DNA from 2 places in the Sphingomonas sp. Leaf30 genome. Region 1 is predicted to be linked to the other one. Evidence: riboswitches for the same ligand, from Rfam matches in the RefSeq annotation. Region 1 holds a riboswitch; the other holds the start of a gene.

Region 1 (8,042 bases):
CAGCCCGTTTCTCGACGAAGCCTCCCACCTCAACAGCTGCATCTACGTCGCCGAGGCCGCGTAGCGCGTCACTCCCGCCTGTAATGAGGAACGGCGATCCCCCGCGCTCTTCATCCCGCCCAAAGCGGAGCTTGGCGAGCGGTCCTGCCTTCCACCCGTCCCGGTTCACCCCGTTCCAACCCAAACCGTCGGGGATCGAAGCGAAGATGGTGTCCTTGTAGTTGATCCGCAGGTCGGGAAAGATCGACAAGGCCATGTCTCGCGAGCCTTGCCATGCAGGGCTTAAGACTGGTGCGACGCCGACGGTGATGCTCCATCCGGCAGTGCCTGCCTCCAAAGGCCGACCTGCGGGGGGGGGGCGGCCGCAGGTCCGTCTGCGCGAAGCAGGGTTGAGCAGAGACTAGCGCAAGGATGGTTAGAGCGGAGCGCATCCTTATCCCTTTTTTCGGCCCCGTTGATGACGGTCGGTCGGTCATGTCAGCAGCCACCTTATCCCCGCGCGTCGTAAACGCCAGTCCCGGTAGATGGAGTACGGCTATACCCACAGCGTATGACCGGTCCGCTTTCAATGCCGGCGGACGCGTTCAAACTCAGGCCGAAGCAGCCGCTCGCGTTTTCCACAGGGACCAGCCGACGCCGCAACCCAGTATCGCAAAGGTTACCGCCAACGACGCTGCGGGCGGGAATTTGGCGAGCCCGAACATGTCGGCAACGAAGATTTTCGAGCCGATAAATACCAGCAACGCGGCCAAGCCGTATTTAAGGTAATGGAACCGGTCGACCATCGCGGCGAGCGCAAAATAGAGCGCGCGTAACCCAAGGATAGCAAAGATGTTCGACGTGTAGACGATGAATGGATCCGTTGTGATCGCGAAGATGGCCGGCACGGAATCGACCGCAAAGATGACGTCAGCGCATTCGATCATGACCAGAGCCAGTAGTAACGGCGTAGCGATCCGGCGCATGCGCCCCGTCGCTGGGTCCTGCTCTTTCACCCAGAAACGTTCCCCGTGAAGTTGGTCGGTAACCGGCATGCGCTGGCGAACCCAGCGTAAAACGGGCGAACTGGCCACGTCATATTCCGTGTCTGCAGTCAGCCACATCTTGATACCGGTGAAAACCAGGAAGGCAGCAAAGACGTATAATACCCATTCGAACCGATCGACCAATGCCGCACCAAAACCGATCATCACTGCACGCAGGACAATGACACCCAGGATGCCCCAGAACAATACACGGTGCTGGTGGATGCGGGGGATGGCGAAGTAGCCGAAGATCATGGCGATGATGAACACGTTATCCATCGCAAGGCTCTTCTCGATGACGAAGCCCGTCACGTAGTTGAGGCCGGCAGTCGGCCCGATATACCACCAAATCCATCCGCCGAACGCCAGTCCCAGCGTGATGTAACTTGCTGACAATGCAAGGCTCTCGCGTACCCCAATTTCTCGTTGTCCGCGGTGCAAGACACCCAGATCGAGGATCAGCAACGTTGCGACGATGCCGAGAAATGCCAGCCACATCCAGACAGGCGTACCAAGGAATAATAAGGAAAGCAGCTCAGGCATGGGGACCTCTGACAAACGTGATGACGTGGGGCGGGATCAGCGATCAGGAGGGCAGGTATCTCGCGGTGGTGCGCACAAGCGACCTTCCAAGTGCAACTCAAAGCGCTTCAATTGCAGCAGAATTGGAGAAATTGGAGTTCGGCGCGCCATCGCGATACGCGCGCGCTCGTCCAACTGCTGATGCAGTTCGGCGAGTCTGTTGGTTTCCATGCTCAGAGCCTCTTTTCAATCGGTGATCGAAAGATCGGATCATCAACGACGACAGGAGGCAAAGCGGCCAGGCCTATATCGAGATAACCCGATGCGGTCCGACATCACAATCACCCAAGGGAAATTGTCAGAGGGGCCCGGCCCGCTTTTTATAGATAGGTTACGGTTTGCGGTGATCAAGCAGTTTCAATATTTGATAACGACCGTAGTCTGCGCTCAATCTGCCGCACTTCTCATCCCAAAACATCACGCCGATCGGGAAGATGAATCGGTCGAAAACGCCCCTTTCTGGACGCTCAGTTTGGCGAGCCGCAAGCCTGAAAGCCATTCGGCCAGCCATAAGCCGCAACGTGCCCCGCCGGCAGGTGCTCTGCTTGCAGCAGGCAAGCCGTGCGGCGTATGTCGCTACTGCTGGTGGGGGGGAATAAATGGCGAATGGCATTAGCAGCCGCGGAAACTCGGTTGTCGGCGAGCGCTGGCCGCTCTTCTGGGCAGGCTGTGCGGCGATCAGCGTTGGGGTGGCCTTTCACTTACCAATGCTCGCGATGGCCCATACGATGGGCAATCACCTTTCGGGTATGGCTATGGACGGATGGATGTATCTAGGCATGGCGCTGATCGGTATCGGCGTGCCGGCAGCTATATTTGGCGCTTTACCCAAGAAACGGCCTGATCACAGGGCAGCCGTTGGCGTCGCATATGAAGCGCCCGATGATACCCCTCTGACGCGCTCGCATGCTGCCGTTCTGCTGGTGCTTACCCTCGGGCTCATCATCGACACTATGAAGCCAGCAACGCTCGGCTTCGTGCTCCCCGGCATGCGTGGCGAGTATGGGCTCGCTAAATCGACCGTTGCCCTGCTTCCGTTCGTTGCCCTTACGGGGACCACAGTTGGCTCGTTTCTGTGGGGGTGGCTTGCGGACATCTATGGTCGGCGTGTGTCGATCCTGTTGTCGACGATCCTGTTCGTTTCGACATCCATCTGCGGCGCTATGCCTTCCTACAGCTGGAACCTGGTCATGTGTTTTCTGATGGGGTGCTCGGCTGGCGGAATGCTGCCCGTTGTCTACACGCTGTTGGCGGAGATCATGCCTCCACGGCACAGAAGCTGGGTTCTTGTGCTGGTTGGTGGCACGGGACTGGTCGGTGGCTACCTCGCAGCTAGCGGTGCAGCGCATCTGTTCGAGCCCCTGTTCGGCTGGCGTAGCTTGTGGCTGCAGGGCTTTCCCACCGGTTTGCTGCTGCTTGCGATGGCAAGGTGGATTCCTGAGTCCCCGCGCTTTCTGTTGGAACGGGGTATGGACGCCGAGCTAGCTGACATGGCTCGAAAGTTTGGCATCGTCAGGCGTGCGCCACAAGAAGCCCCAGCGGACGCTGGCAGCGCAGCGGCTCACCACCGCGAATTGACCATCGCCCTGGTGATCACGGCCCTGTCCTGGAGCTTCGTCAACTTCGGCTTGTTGCTATGGCTGCCTTCGGATCTTCAAGATCGAGGCTTCAGTGCCGAGATTGCAAGCGGCATTATCGCCAGCTCAGCACTTGTTGCCCTGCCCACGATCATGATCGCGGCCTTCCTTTACAGCCGTTGGAGCAGCAAGCGCACTCTGATCGGCACTGTGCTTCTCACACTCGCCGGGCTTGCCGGAGCCCTACTGCCGGCGCCTACCCTGGCTTGGCCACCACTGCTCATCGCAGTGATCGCGTTACTGGTGGTTGGCACAAACGGATTAATCGCCGTGCTACTTCCCTATGCAGCCGAAAACTACGCATTACGCGTACGTGGACGCGCTACCGGGCTTATCGCGGGTAGTAGCAAATTTGGTGGCGTTGCTGTCCAGCTGGGGGCCTTCGCTGGATTGATCCCGACGATGGGGGGCGCGGCGATCGCGTTGATCATACCAATGACGCTGTCAGCGGTACTGATCGGACGCTCAGGTAGAGAGACGCGCGGCCGCAGCTTACGTGAGCTGGAAGCAACGGCTTAGCTGTCGGCTTCATATCGACCTGCGCGGAGTGTCTCCTTCAGCGGTCAAATGTGTGAAAAACCCAGTCGTAATCACGACTGCACGACAAACAGGTGTTTTCGGACACCCAAGCAGACCTGTCGGCGCTTAGCGTATATCTGGGTCCGTTCTATGTACCGACCCCCTTTTGGGAAGGTTTGGGGGCTGAAGGCCCGGTACTATCCCATACAACCGAACGGCTTCGCTCGACCATTTTCATCAACCGAAACCATCGTGAATAGAGCCGTGGCCGCATGTCGTCGTTCCCCGGATATTAAATCCTCGGCGCTAAGATCAACACTGATGCGCACGGAACTGCGCCCGGTCATCCGTACTTCGGCGGTTAGCTCGACCATCTCCCCCTTCTGGATAGGGGAACGGAAGTCGATCCGGTCAGATGCTGCCATAACCATTACCGCCCGGGCTTGGCGGGTTGAGGCAATGAATGCCGCCTTGCCCATCATGCGAAGTGCATCACCACCATAGAGGGTGCCGTAATGGTTGGTCTGATTCGGGAAAATCATTTCGACCATTCGCAACGGCTGCACCGCATCATGCGGAACCATCTCACCCATCGGTGGCAGAGGGTCTTCGCTTCCGACTGCGACGAGCGTGAAACGGCCTCGCGTACACAGCCGTCGTTCGCCCGATACCGGTGCCTCCGCGATCAGTTCGACCTCGACGTCGAGCGACTTACGTCCAACCCGCACGACGCGACCTGTCACCTCGACCATATCGCCGATCCGGGCAGGCGCCGCGAAATCGATCTTTTCCGAAGAGGCGGTGACGAAGGCCGCGCGACCGTGGCGTGAGGCCGCCAGGAAGGCGACCTTGTCCATATGCGCCAGAGCCACACCACCGAACAGCGTGCCGTGGTGATTGGCGTCACCGGGGAAGACCATGTCGATCAGCTGAATAGGGGTGCTGTGGTGTTCCTGTGGCATCCTGGTCCTCAATCATTCGCGAGGGCATCCAGACGCCAGCGACCAACGGGAGAGGTACACCTCTTCCTACAGCACGCAGCGGCCAGACCGGGCACCCCGCCGGTGGTCGTTATGGCGTCGAAGGCAGGTCTCCTGGCTCGCGGGTCATCGTCGAAATCCCGGCCTTCCCAGCGCTGAAGCGCCAGTGGCACACGAGGGTTTCTACTCGCCGCTTACAGTTGCGGGGGCAGCATCGGAATCGAACCGATTTCCCGTCTTAGCCTTCGGCCAATCGGCGAAGGAACCTTGACCTCACTGAGGTCGCAGGAAACGGCCCTTTACGTCAAGGCCAAGTGGCTTCGCGGACTAAGAACGGCATGGTGGGCGTAGCCGTACCACCGTCCGCCGTGCTTCCACTCATGCCGCCTCATTAACATATAAAGATATCTTTATATGTCTGTTGACAATGATCGCTCGCTCGTGTCGAACGGCCACGTCGAGGTTCCCCATTCCAGGCATGGCGATGGGGCTAAGACGGGAAGCCGGTGGTGTCCTTCGGGTCAGATTCCGGCGCTGCCCCCGCAACTGTAAGCGGCGAGTGGCGGCTCCATTTCGTGTCACTGGGTTCTCGCAAGGAGCCTGGGAAGGCCGGAGCCACTGCGTTGACCCGTAAGCCAGGATACCTGCCTTCGACGCCATAACGTTCCTCGGACGGGGGTTCCTCCGGTGGATCGCGCTTGATGCGACGGTCCGTGGCTTGCCGCCATCCGGGCCTGTTCACGCCTTGCGCGCTTTCGCCTGACCTCCCGCCCGCATAGCCAGGGTGAGTCATGACGAATAGCGGGTTCACATTCTCGATCAGCAGTATCCCGTTCGACGAGGATTATCGTCCGGCCGACAACACGCGCATCACCACCAATTTTGCCAATCTCGCGCGCGGAGACAGCCGACAGGAGAATCTGCGCAACACGCTGGTGATGATCGACCATCGGTTCAACGCGCTGATGCACTGGGATAATCCCAGGGGTGATCGCTACACGCTGGAGCTGAAGATCGTCTCGGCCGCGCTCACGCTCGGGGATGGTGCCGACGACGAAGCCTTCCCGCTGATCGAGATCCTGCACACGACCGTGACCGACCGGATCAGCGGAGAGCGGTCCGACGGCATGATCGGCAACAACTTCTCGTCCTATGTACGTGACTACGATTTCAGCGTCGTCCTGCCTGACCACCTGAAGGCTGGGGGTGGCGGTGCGCCAGAGGGGTTCGGCGATCTGCACGGCAACTTGTTCAAGCACTTCCTTGGCTCGAGCGCCTACCGTGACAATTTCCGCAAGCCGCCGGTTATCTGCCTCAGCGTGTCGAGCAAGGAGGTGTATCACCGGACCGCCAACGTGCATCCGATCCTCGGCGTCGAGTACCGGAACGACAAGTTTTCCTCAACCGATCAGTATTTCGCCAAGATGGGTATGAAGGTGCGCTACTTCATGCCGCCACACAGCGTCGCGCCGTTCGCCTTCTATCACACCGGCGATCTGGTCAGCGACTACACCAACCTCGAACTTGCCAGCACCATCGCAACGATGGAGACGTTCCAGAAAATCTATCGTCCTGAAATCTACAATGCGAACTCGGTCGCGGCGGAGCATTATCAGCCGAGCCTGAAGTATCAGGACTATTCCCTGACTCGCATCGTCTACGATCGCGAGGAACGTGGTTGCCTCGCTGTCGAGCAGGGCAAATTCGCCGAAGAGCATTTCATCAAGCCGCACAGTGCCGCGCTTCGGCGCTGGTCCGCGACCTGCGGCCTCTGATCCCCACGACACGAAGGTATTTGCATCATGACGACATTGTTGCCGACGACGACCGCGGGTAGCCTGCCCAAGCCTTCCTGGCTCGCCCAGCCCGAGACCTTGTGGTCGCCCTGGAAGCTGGAGGGCGACGAGCTGGTCGCTGGCAAGCAGGACGCGCTCCGCCTCGCGGTCGAGGACCAACGGCAGGCGGGTATCGACATCCTCGGTGACGGCGAGCAGACCCGCCAGCACTTCGTCACGACCTTCATCGAGCATCTCGACGGTGTCGATTTCGAGAAGCGCGAGACGGTGCGCATCCGCAACCGCTACGACGCCAGCGTGCCGACGGTCGTCGGCGCCGTATCGCGCCCGAAATCGGTCTTCGTCGACGACGCCCGTTTCCTGCGCGCGCAGACCGATCAGCTGATCAAGTGGACGCTGCCGGGGCCGATGACGATGATCGACACCCTCTACGACGCGCATTACCGGAGTCGCGAGAAACTGGCATGGGAGTTTGCCCGCATCCTCAACGAGGAAGCCCGCGAGCTGCAAGCGGTCGGCGTCGACATCATCCAGTTCGACGAACCCGCCTTCAACGTGTTTTTCAACGAGGCGAACGACTGGGGCATCGCTGCCCTGGAGCGCGCGGCCGAAGGGATGACGGCTGAGACCGCCGTCCACATCTGCTATGGCTATGGCATCAAGGCTAACACCGACTGGAAGAAGACGCTCGGCTCCGAATGGCGCCAGTACGAGGAAACCTTCCCCAACCTGCAAAGGTCGAAGATCGATATCATCTCGCTCGAATGCCAGAACTCGCGCGTGCCGATGGACCTGATCGAGCTGGTCCGCGGCAAGAAGGTGATGGTCGGCGCGATAGACGTCGCGACCGACACGATCGAGACGCCGGAGCAGGTTGCCGAAACACTGCGCAATGCGCTGCGCTTCGTCGATGCCGACAAGCTCTTGCCCGCCACCAACTGCGGGATGGCGCCGCTGTCGCGCGACGTCGCTCGGGGCAAGCTCCAGGCGCTGAGTGCCGGCGCGGAAATTGTGCGGCGAGAGATACTCGGCTGATCACGGCGGTGTTGGATCGCCAGCGCGGAACGGGTCCCAGGCTGGCGATGCCCTCGGCCAGGTCAGAAATTGACCCTGGTACCCAGACGCAAGGTTCGTGGTTCGACCACACGACTCAACCGGCCATCCGTTGGCCCTGAGGCGTCGAACGAAGGAATGTAGGACTCGTAGAAATAAGCGATGTCCTTGTCGCGGCTGTCGAGGATGTTGAGCACCTCGCCGTACACCTCGAACCGCCCGATCTTGCGGGCCGCGCGGACGTTGACGACCGTGCTTCCTGTATCTCGGACGCTGTTGTCTTCGATCAGCGGATAAGGCCCGAGGTGACGAACGCGAACGCTTGCCTCCCACGGATCGAGCACCAGCGCGATCCCGGCGGATGCGGCGTTCTCGAAGGCGTTTGGAATGCGGTCGCCATTGTCGTAGCGCGATCGGCTTGCCGTATAGTTGCCGTCGATCGCAAGCCAC
Region 2 (8,042 bases), on a different contig from region 1:
CTATTTCCCACTGACCGTCAAGAAACACCTGCGAGCGCAGGAAATCGCACAGGAAAATCAGCTGCCCTGCATCTATCTCGTCGATAGTGGCGGAGCGAACCTGCCCCATCAGGCGGAGGTGTTTCCCGATCGCGAGCATTTCGGTCGGATCTTCTACAACCAGGCGCAGATGTCGGCGCTGGGGATTCCGCAGATTGCCTGCGTGATGGGAAGCTGCACCGCGGGCGGCGCCTATGTCCCGGCAATGTCCGACGAGACGATCATCGTCCGCGGGCAGGGCACGATCTTCCTTGCCGGGCCGCCGCTGGTCAAGGCGGCGACGGGCGAGGTGATTTCCGCGGAGGACCTCGGCGGCGCGGACACACATGGACGGCGGTCGGGCGTCGTCGATCATGTCGCGGAATCGGACGACCACGCGCTGACGATCGTTCGCGACATCGTCTCGACCTTGCCGCCACAGGTCCCTGTCACGGTGAACCGGCAACCGGCACGCCCGCCGAAATACGACGCCGAGGGGCTTTACGGAGTCGTGCCGTCCGACGTCCGTGCACCGTATGACGTGCACGAAGTGATCGCACGGCTCGTCGATGGCAGCGAATTCCATGCGTTCAAGGCGCTCTATGGTACCTCGCTGGTGTGCGGGTTCGCGCATATCCACGGGCTCCCCGTCGCGATCCTCGCCAACAACGGCGTCCTGTTCAGCGAAAGCGCCCAGAAGGGGGCGCATTTCATCGAGCTCGCCTGCCAGCGCAAGGTACCGCTGCTGTTCCTCCAGAACATCTCGGGCTTCATGGTGGGCGGGAAGTACGAGGCGGAAGGCATTGCCAAACATGGTGCAAAGCTCGTGACGGCAGTCGCGACCGCGACCGTGCCGAAGATCACGGTGCTGATTGGCGGCAGTTTCGGCGCCGGCAATTACGGCATGTGCGGACGCGCCTATTCGCCACGTTTCCTGTTCAGCTGGCCGAACAGCCGGATCAGCGTGATGGGCGGCGAACAGGCGGCCTCGGTCCTCGCCACCGTTCACCGCGACGCGGACGACTGGACGGCGGAGGAGGCGGAAGCGTTCAAGGCGCCGGTTCGTCAGAAATATGAGGACGAGGGAAATCCCTGGTACGCGACCGCGCGGCTGTGGGATGACGGGATCATTGATCCCGCGCAGACCCGCGACGTGCTCGCCCTCGCGTTCGCCGCGACGCTCAACGCTCCCATCGCCGAACGCCCCGCGTTCGGTGTGTTCAGGATGTAAGCCGATGATCCTGCTATCGTTTCTGCTGGCCGCGGGTCAGGTCACGCCGGTCCAGCCGATCGTCAAGGGCACCGGCTTGCCGCCAGCCGTGGTGACCGAGGAGACCGGCGTCATGGTGCCGATCGACGCGATGTTCGCCGCGTTGGCCGCCCGCGATGGCCAGGCACTGCTCGCACAGGTGCGCCCCGAGGGGGGCGCTACGGCAGTGGAGGAAAAGGCCGACGGCACGCGCAACATTCGCCGGACCGGCTGGTCCGACTTCGCCGCCGGTCTGAAGCCCGGACCGGAGCGATATGCGGAACGCCTGACGGATCCCGCCGTGGATATCGATGGCGATATCGCGATGGTATGGTCGCCCTATGTCTTCACCATCGACGGCCGGGTCGCGCATTGCGGGACCGACCATTTCGACATGGTGCGCGAAGCGGGCCGGTGGAAGATCTTCAACATCACCTGGTCCAAGCGGACCACCGGATGCCCCGCGCAATGATCGAATCACTGCTCATCGCCAACCGCGGCGAGATCGCCTGCCGCATCATCCGTACAGCTCGGGCGTTAGGAATCCGCACGATCGCGGTCTATTCCGATGCCGATGCGGGCGCACTGCATGTCCGGCACGCTGACGAGGCGGTGCATATCGGCGCGAGCCCGGCGCGCGAGAGTTATCTGGTCGGCGAACGGATCATCGCCGCCGCGCTCGCCACCGGCGCTGAGGCTATTCATCCGGGGTACGGGTTCCTGTCCGAGAATGCGGACTTCGCGCAGGCCGTGCTCGAAGCAGGGATCCTGTGGGTTGGCCCCGATCCCGACAGCATCCGCGCGATGGGGTTGAAGGATGCCGCGAAGCAGCGGATGATGGCGGCCGCGGTCCCAGTGACACCGGGCTATCTGGGGGAAGACCAGTCGCCCGATCGGCTCCAGCGCGAGGCGGATGCCATCGGCTACCCGGTCCTGATCAAGGCCGTTGCGGGCGGCGGCGGCAAGGGTATGCGCCGCGTCGATGCGTCCGCCGACTTTGTCGACGCGCTCGCTTCGTGCCAGCGTGAGGCCTCTGCGTCGTTCGGCAATACCGACGTGCTGATCGAGAAATATATCCTGTCGCCGCGGCATATCGAGGTGCAGGTGTTCGGCGACCGTCAGGGCAACGTCGTCCATTTGTTCGAACGTGACTGTTCGTTGCAGCGCCGGCATCAGAAGGTGATCGAGGAGGCCCCGGCCCCCGGCATGGATGATGCGACACGCGCGGCGATCTGCGCGGCGGCGGTGCGCGCTGCGCAGGCCGTGAACTATGTCGGCGCGGGTACGATCGAGTTCATCGCCGATGCGAGCGAAGGCCTGCGCGCCGATCGGATCTGGTTCATGGAAATGAACACCCGGTTGCAGGTCGAGCATCCCGTCACCGAGGAAATCACCGGACAAGACCTTGTCGAGTGGCAGCTGCGGATTGCCAGCGGCGAGGCGTTGCCGCTGCAGCAGCATGATCTTGCGATCCGCGGCTGGGCGATCGAGGCGCGGCTCTATGCGGAGGATCCCGCCAAGGGGTTCCTGCCGTCGATCGGCCGGCTCGAGGCGTTCGATCTGGGTGATGCGACGCGGGTCGATACGGGTGTCGAACAGGGGGCGGACATCTCGCCCTATTACGACCCGATGATCGCCAAGGTGATTGCCTGGGGCGACACGCGTGAAGCCGCGCGCGAGACGTTGGCGGAGGCGCTGGACAAGGCGGTCGTCTGGCCGGTCCGGTCGAATGCGGGGTTTCTCGTCCAGGCACTCGATCACCCGGATTTCGTCGCCGCAACGCTAGATACCGGGCTGATTGCGCGCGAGGGGGCGGCGCTGATGCCCCCGGCGCAGCCCAGCGAGGAAGCGCTGATCGAGGCCGCGCGCACGCTCGTACGCGTCGAACCGATGGCGGGCTTTCGCCTCAACGCGGTACCTTTGAAGACGGCGCGGTTCCTGCTCAACGACGACGTCGTGACGATCGATCTCGACGGTCGCGGCGTCCATGAACCAGTCGATGCCGCCCTCGTTTCCGATGCCGGGCAGACCTGGCAGTTGCGGCCCTGGCGTGCGTCTGGCGCGGCGATGGGGGCGGCAGCGGATGGCGCGATCTTGTCACCGATGCCGGGACGGATCATCGCGGTCGACGTGGCTATCGGGGACCATGTCGCAAAGGGGCAGAAGCTCGTGACGCTGGAGGCGATGAAGATGGAGCATTCGCTCATCTCGCCGTTCGACGGGACGGTTGCCGAACTGACCGCGATCGAAGGCGGGCAGGTGAGCGATGGCATGGTGCTCGCGCGTATCGAGAAGGATGACTGATGGCCGGCCGCTATTTCGACCAATGGACGGTCGGCGACCGGATCGTCCATGAGATCCGCCGCACCGTCACGGAGACGGACAACCTCCTGTTCTCGACGATGACGCACAACCCGCAGCCGCTGCACCTCGATGCCGAAGCGGCGAAGGCGAGCGAATTCGGCCAGATCCTCGTCAACGGCACCTTCACCTTCGCGCTGATGGTCGGCCTGTCGGTTGGCGACACGACGCTCGGGACGCTCGTCGCCAATCTCGGTTACGACAAGCTCGTGCATCCAAAACCCGTCTTCATCGGCGACACGATGCGCGCCGAGACCGAGGTCGCCGAGCTTAAGCCCAGCCGGTCACGCCCGAACGCCGGGATCGTCACATTCATGCACCAGCTGATCAACCAGCGTGACGAGATCGTCTGTCAGTGCCTCCGCTCGGCACTGCTGCTGCGGACGCCGGCATGAGGTTGCGCTCGCTGCTGTTCGTGCCCGCAGACCGGCCCGAGCGTTTTGCGAAGGCCGCAGCGAGCGGGGCCGATGCCATCATCCTCGATCTGGAGGATTCGGTCGCGCTCACCCGCAAGGCCGTTGCCCGCGAGGCGGTCCGGGCCGCGTTGCAGGACCACACCGACGTCGTGCGGATGGTCCGGATCAATCCCGTCGACTCGGGGTGGCTGGACGACGATCTCGCTGCCGCGAGGGGCGCCGATGCGATCATGCTGCCCAAGGCGACAGGACCCGCGACCGTCCTCGCGTTGGTCGAGGCTTATGGCGATGACTGTCCGCCGATCCTGCCGATCGCGACCGAAGTGCCCGCCGCGATCTTCACACTGGGCGAATATGCGCGGGTCAACGACCGGTTATGCGGCCTGACCTGGGGCGCCGAAGACCTGCCCGCGGCGATCGGCGCGGCGACCAGTCGGGAGGACGACGGATCCTATACCGAACCCTATAAGCTCGTACGATCGCTGCTGCTGTTCGGCGCACATGCGGCGGACGTCGCGGCGATCGAGACGGTCTATCCCGCAATCGCGGACATTGACGGGCTGGCAGCCTATGCCGCGCGCGGCAGCCGGGACGGCTTTACCGGCATGATGGCGATTCATCCGTCGCAGGTCGCCACGATCAACGCCGCGTTCACGCCGGATGCGGCGACCGTTGCACATGCGCACGCCGTCGTCGCTGCGTTTGCGGCGGCTCCCGAGGCGGGCGCGCTGCAACTCGATGGGCGGATGATCGATGCGCCGCACTTACGTCAGGCGCGGGCGATCCTCGCGCGACTCTAGGCCCATTGGCGGCAGGAAATTTCTGCGCTACCGTCGCCCTGCGAAACCGGTGAAGGCCGGGGTCGCAGATCGCGTCGGTGCCCCTCGGGGCTTCAAAGGGAATGCGGTGCGGGAGGCGATCCTCCTCATGCCGCGGCTGTCCCTGCAACTGTAAGCGGTGAGTGCGGTGCGCATGTCCCTTCATCACGGGGGGACGACCACTAGGCCTGAGCGCAAGCGCAGGGCCCGGGAAGGTCGCGTACCGGGCGTCGACCCGTGAGCCAGGAGACCTGCCGGCGCTCGGTCGCTCTTGCCATGGTCCAGGGGATGACCGCGGCACGGTACTCCGTCTGAGCGACGAACCATGCGGCGGGGGCCGCATCGGTGCGCGTGGCTGGTGCGGTTCGGCGTACACCCCAAGCGTTGCGCCGGCTGTCCGTAGCATCGGACGGCAGGCCCCGGCCGGTCGCTCGTGACGCCGGGGGTATCGTTTCATGACCAGAATTTTCGTTTCGCTTGTGGCGCTCGCCACCGCCACGGCCTTTGCATCGCCGGCCGCGGCCGAGCCCGATCCGGTTACTGCGGCGACGGGCGAGGCGGCAGCGGGCGGCGCTGAGCTGGTGGTTACCGCATCGAGATCGGGCGACGCGGTTCCGGCCGATCAGATCGGTGCGTCGGTGACGGTGCTGGACGCCGCTATGCTTGACCAGCGCCAGACCCGGATCGTGTCCGACGTGTTGCGCGACGTCCCTGGACTGGCGATCAGCCGGACCGGCGCGGTCGGGGGGACGACGCAGGTCCGGATCCGTGGGTCGGAGGGCAATCACGTGCTGGTGCTGATCGACGGGATCGAAGTGTCCGATCCCTATCAGGGCGAATATGATTTCGGCACGCTGATTGCCGACGAGGCGGCACGGGTCGAGGTGCTGCGCGGGCAGCAATCGGCGCTGTACGGGTCCGACGCGATCGGCGGCGTCATCCAGTATCTCACGCTCAGCGGCGCGGAGGCCCCGGGCGTATCGCTGCGGGCCGAGGGGGGATCGTTCGGCACGTTTTCGGGAGGCGCCCGGGTCGCGGGCGTAGCGGGCAATCTCGATTACGCGCTGTCGAGCTCGACCTACCTCACCGACGGCACGCCGACCGCACGGGGCGGATCGCGCGACATCGGCGCGAAGAGCGTCGGCGCGACGGGCAAGCTCAGCTGGTCGCCGACCGACACGCTGAAGGTCACGGGCGTCGGGCGTTACAGCTATACCGATGCCGACAGCAACGACACTGCGTTGAGCGGCCCGCAGTTCGGCACGATCGTCGATACGCCAGGCGCGCGCAGCACGGTCGAGGCATATTACGGGCTCGTCCGGGCCGAGTTGGCGCTGGCGGATGGCCGCTGGACGAATGCGCTCAGCGGCCAGTTTGCCGATACGACACGCCGGGCGCTGGTCGACGATGCCTTGAGCTTTGGTAACAAGGGACGGCGGTACAAGGGATCGTTCGAAAGCGCGTTCCGGTTCGGGACCGATCGCATCCGGCATCGGCTGACTGCCGCGGTCGATGTCGAGCGCGAGGAGTTCCAGACGCTTAGCGCGGCTCCTTCGGAGTTCGTCTTTACGGGACGGCGGCATACCGACAATGTCGGGCTCGTTGGCCAGTATGACGTCGTCGTCGACGATGCGCTCGCAATCGGCGGATCGGTGCGGCGCGACGAGAATAACCGGTTCGATGACACCACCACCTATCGCGCGCAGGCGAGCTATCGCTTTGCGACCGGGACGCGGGTGCGTGGCGCCTACGGGACGGGCGTGAAGAATCCCGGCTATTTCGATCTCTTCGGTTATTCCGACGGTCGCTATATCGGCAATCCGAACCTCAAGCCGGAGAAGTCAAAGGGGTGGGAAGCCGGGGTCGAACAGGCTTTCGGGGGGGATCGTGCGACGATCGGCGCGACCTATTTCGACAGTCGGCTGACGAACGAGATCTTTACCACCTATCCTGCCCCCGACTTCGTCGCGACGCCCGGCAACCGCAATACGCGATCGACGCAGCATGGCGTCGAGGTGTTTGCCACAGCCCAGCCGATTCCGCAGCTGCGCTTCGACCTCGCCTATACCTATCTGAAGGCGCGCGAGGACGGGGGCGTGGAGATCCGGCGCCCCAGCCATATCGGCAGCATCAACATGACTGCGTTCAGTCGCGACGAGCGCGCCTCGGCAACGCTCGCCGTCCGGTATAATGGCCGGCAGCAGGACGATGCCTATACCGATCCGAGCTATGTCCCTGTCCGCGTCTCGCTCCAGGAATATGTCCTCGTCAACCTGAACGCGGCGTACAAGCTGACGTCCCGGCTATCGGTCTTCGGTCGGGTCGAAAACCTCTTCGACGAGCGGTACGAGGAGGTGCTCAGCTATGTCGGTCAGGGGCGCGGTGCCTATGCCGGCGTGAAGGCAGCATTCTGATGCGGAGCGAGGCGGAGCACACGGCGCGGATGGCCAAGAAGAAGGTCGTCCAGGACAAGATCGTCGCGGCCAAGACGATCGAAAAGGGCCTGCTCATGGTCCACACCGGGCCGGGCAAGGGCAAGACCACCGCGGCGCTTGGCATGGCGGTGCGGATGATGGGGCACGGGCGAAAGGTTGGGATCGTACAGTTCGTCAAGGGTGCGATGACGACCGGTGAGAAGGTCATCTTTGACGCCTTTCCCGATCTGGTCGAATTCAAGCCGATGGGCGAGGGCTTTACCTGGGATACGCAGGATCGGGCCCGCGATATCGCCGTGGCGCGCGAAGGGTGGGACGAGGTCCGCCGGATGATCCTCGACCCGAGCTATGCCATGGTCATCGCCGACGAGATCAACATCGTCCTGCGCTACGACTATCTGCCACTCGACGAGGTACTTGCGGGGTTCGCGGCACGACCGGCGATGACGCATGTCGTGGCGACGGGGCGCAACGCGCCCGATGCTTTGGTTGCCGCGGCGGATCTCGTCACCGAGATGGGGCTGGTCAAGCATCCGTTCCGGGGCGGGGTCAAGGCCCAGGCTGGCGTCGAGTTCTAAGGGTTGCGGCGACGAGCGGCCGGACGCGGCGTGCGCAACTGCGCCGCAAGGCTTTGCGCGGCCCGGACATAGGCAGGGCCTCCGCAGACGGTCCACGCCTCGGGGATGCGCAGACGGGGAATCCCGTCGAGAATCGGGTGATGCAGCATTTCGGTGCCCTGATCGGT

Evidence for each region. A riboswitch is a leader RNA that binds a small molecule or an ion and turns the genes downstream of it on or off. The one in region 1 is predicted to bind cobalamin.
Region 2: another riboswitch for cobalamin. It lies ahead of ASE89_RS08240 (TonB-dependent receptor plug domain-containing protein); the one in region 1 lies ahead of ASE89_RS12720 (acyl-CoA thioesterase).

What each region holds. Positions count from the first base shown of each region.
Region 1 is NZ_LMKZ01000016.1:199,463-207,504, reverse strand. Features, by position in the region: gene ASE89_RS12735 (MipA/OmpV family protein) at 1-256, opposite strand, end outside; gene ASE89_RS12730 (TerC family protein) at 591-1,568, opposite strand; gene ASE89_RS20490 (hypothetical protein) at 1,605-1,778, opposite strand; gene ASE89_RS12725 (MFS transporter) at 2,207-3,763, shown strand; gene ASE89_RS12720 (acyl-CoA thioesterase) at 3,961-4,725, opposite strand; cobalamin riboswitch at 4,830-5,028, opposite strand; cobalamin riboswitch at 5,188-5,409, shown strand; gene ASE89_RS12715 (DUF1852 domain-containing protein) at 5,535-6,518, shown strand; gene ASE89_RS12710 (methionine synthase) at 6,546-7,574, shown strand; gene ASE89_RS12705 (TonB-dependent receptor) at 7,637-8,042, opposite strand, start outside.
Region 2 is NZ_LMKZ01000002.1:329,331-337,372, reverse strand. Features, by position in the region: gene ASE89_RS08265 (carboxyl transferase domain-containing protein) at 1-1,249, shown strand, start outside; gene ASE89_RS08260 (nuclear transport factor 2 family protein) at 1,254-1,739, shown strand; gene ASE89_RS08255 (acetyl/propionyl/methylcrotonyl-CoA carboxylase subunit alpha) at 1,736-3,571, shown strand; gene ASE89_RS08250 (MaoC family dehydratase) at 3,571-4,023, shown strand; gene ASE89_RS08245 (HpcH/HpaI aldolase/citrate lyase family protein) at 4,020-4,844, shown strand; cobalamin riboswitch at 4,903-5,135, shown strand; gene ASE89_RS08240 (TonB-dependent receptor plug domain-containing protein) at 5,318-7,276, shown strand; gene cobO (cob(I)yrinic acid a,c-diamide adenosyltransferase) at 7,276-7,875, shown strand; gene ASE89_RS08230 (ABC transporter substrate-binding protein) at 7,872-8,042, opposite strand, start outside.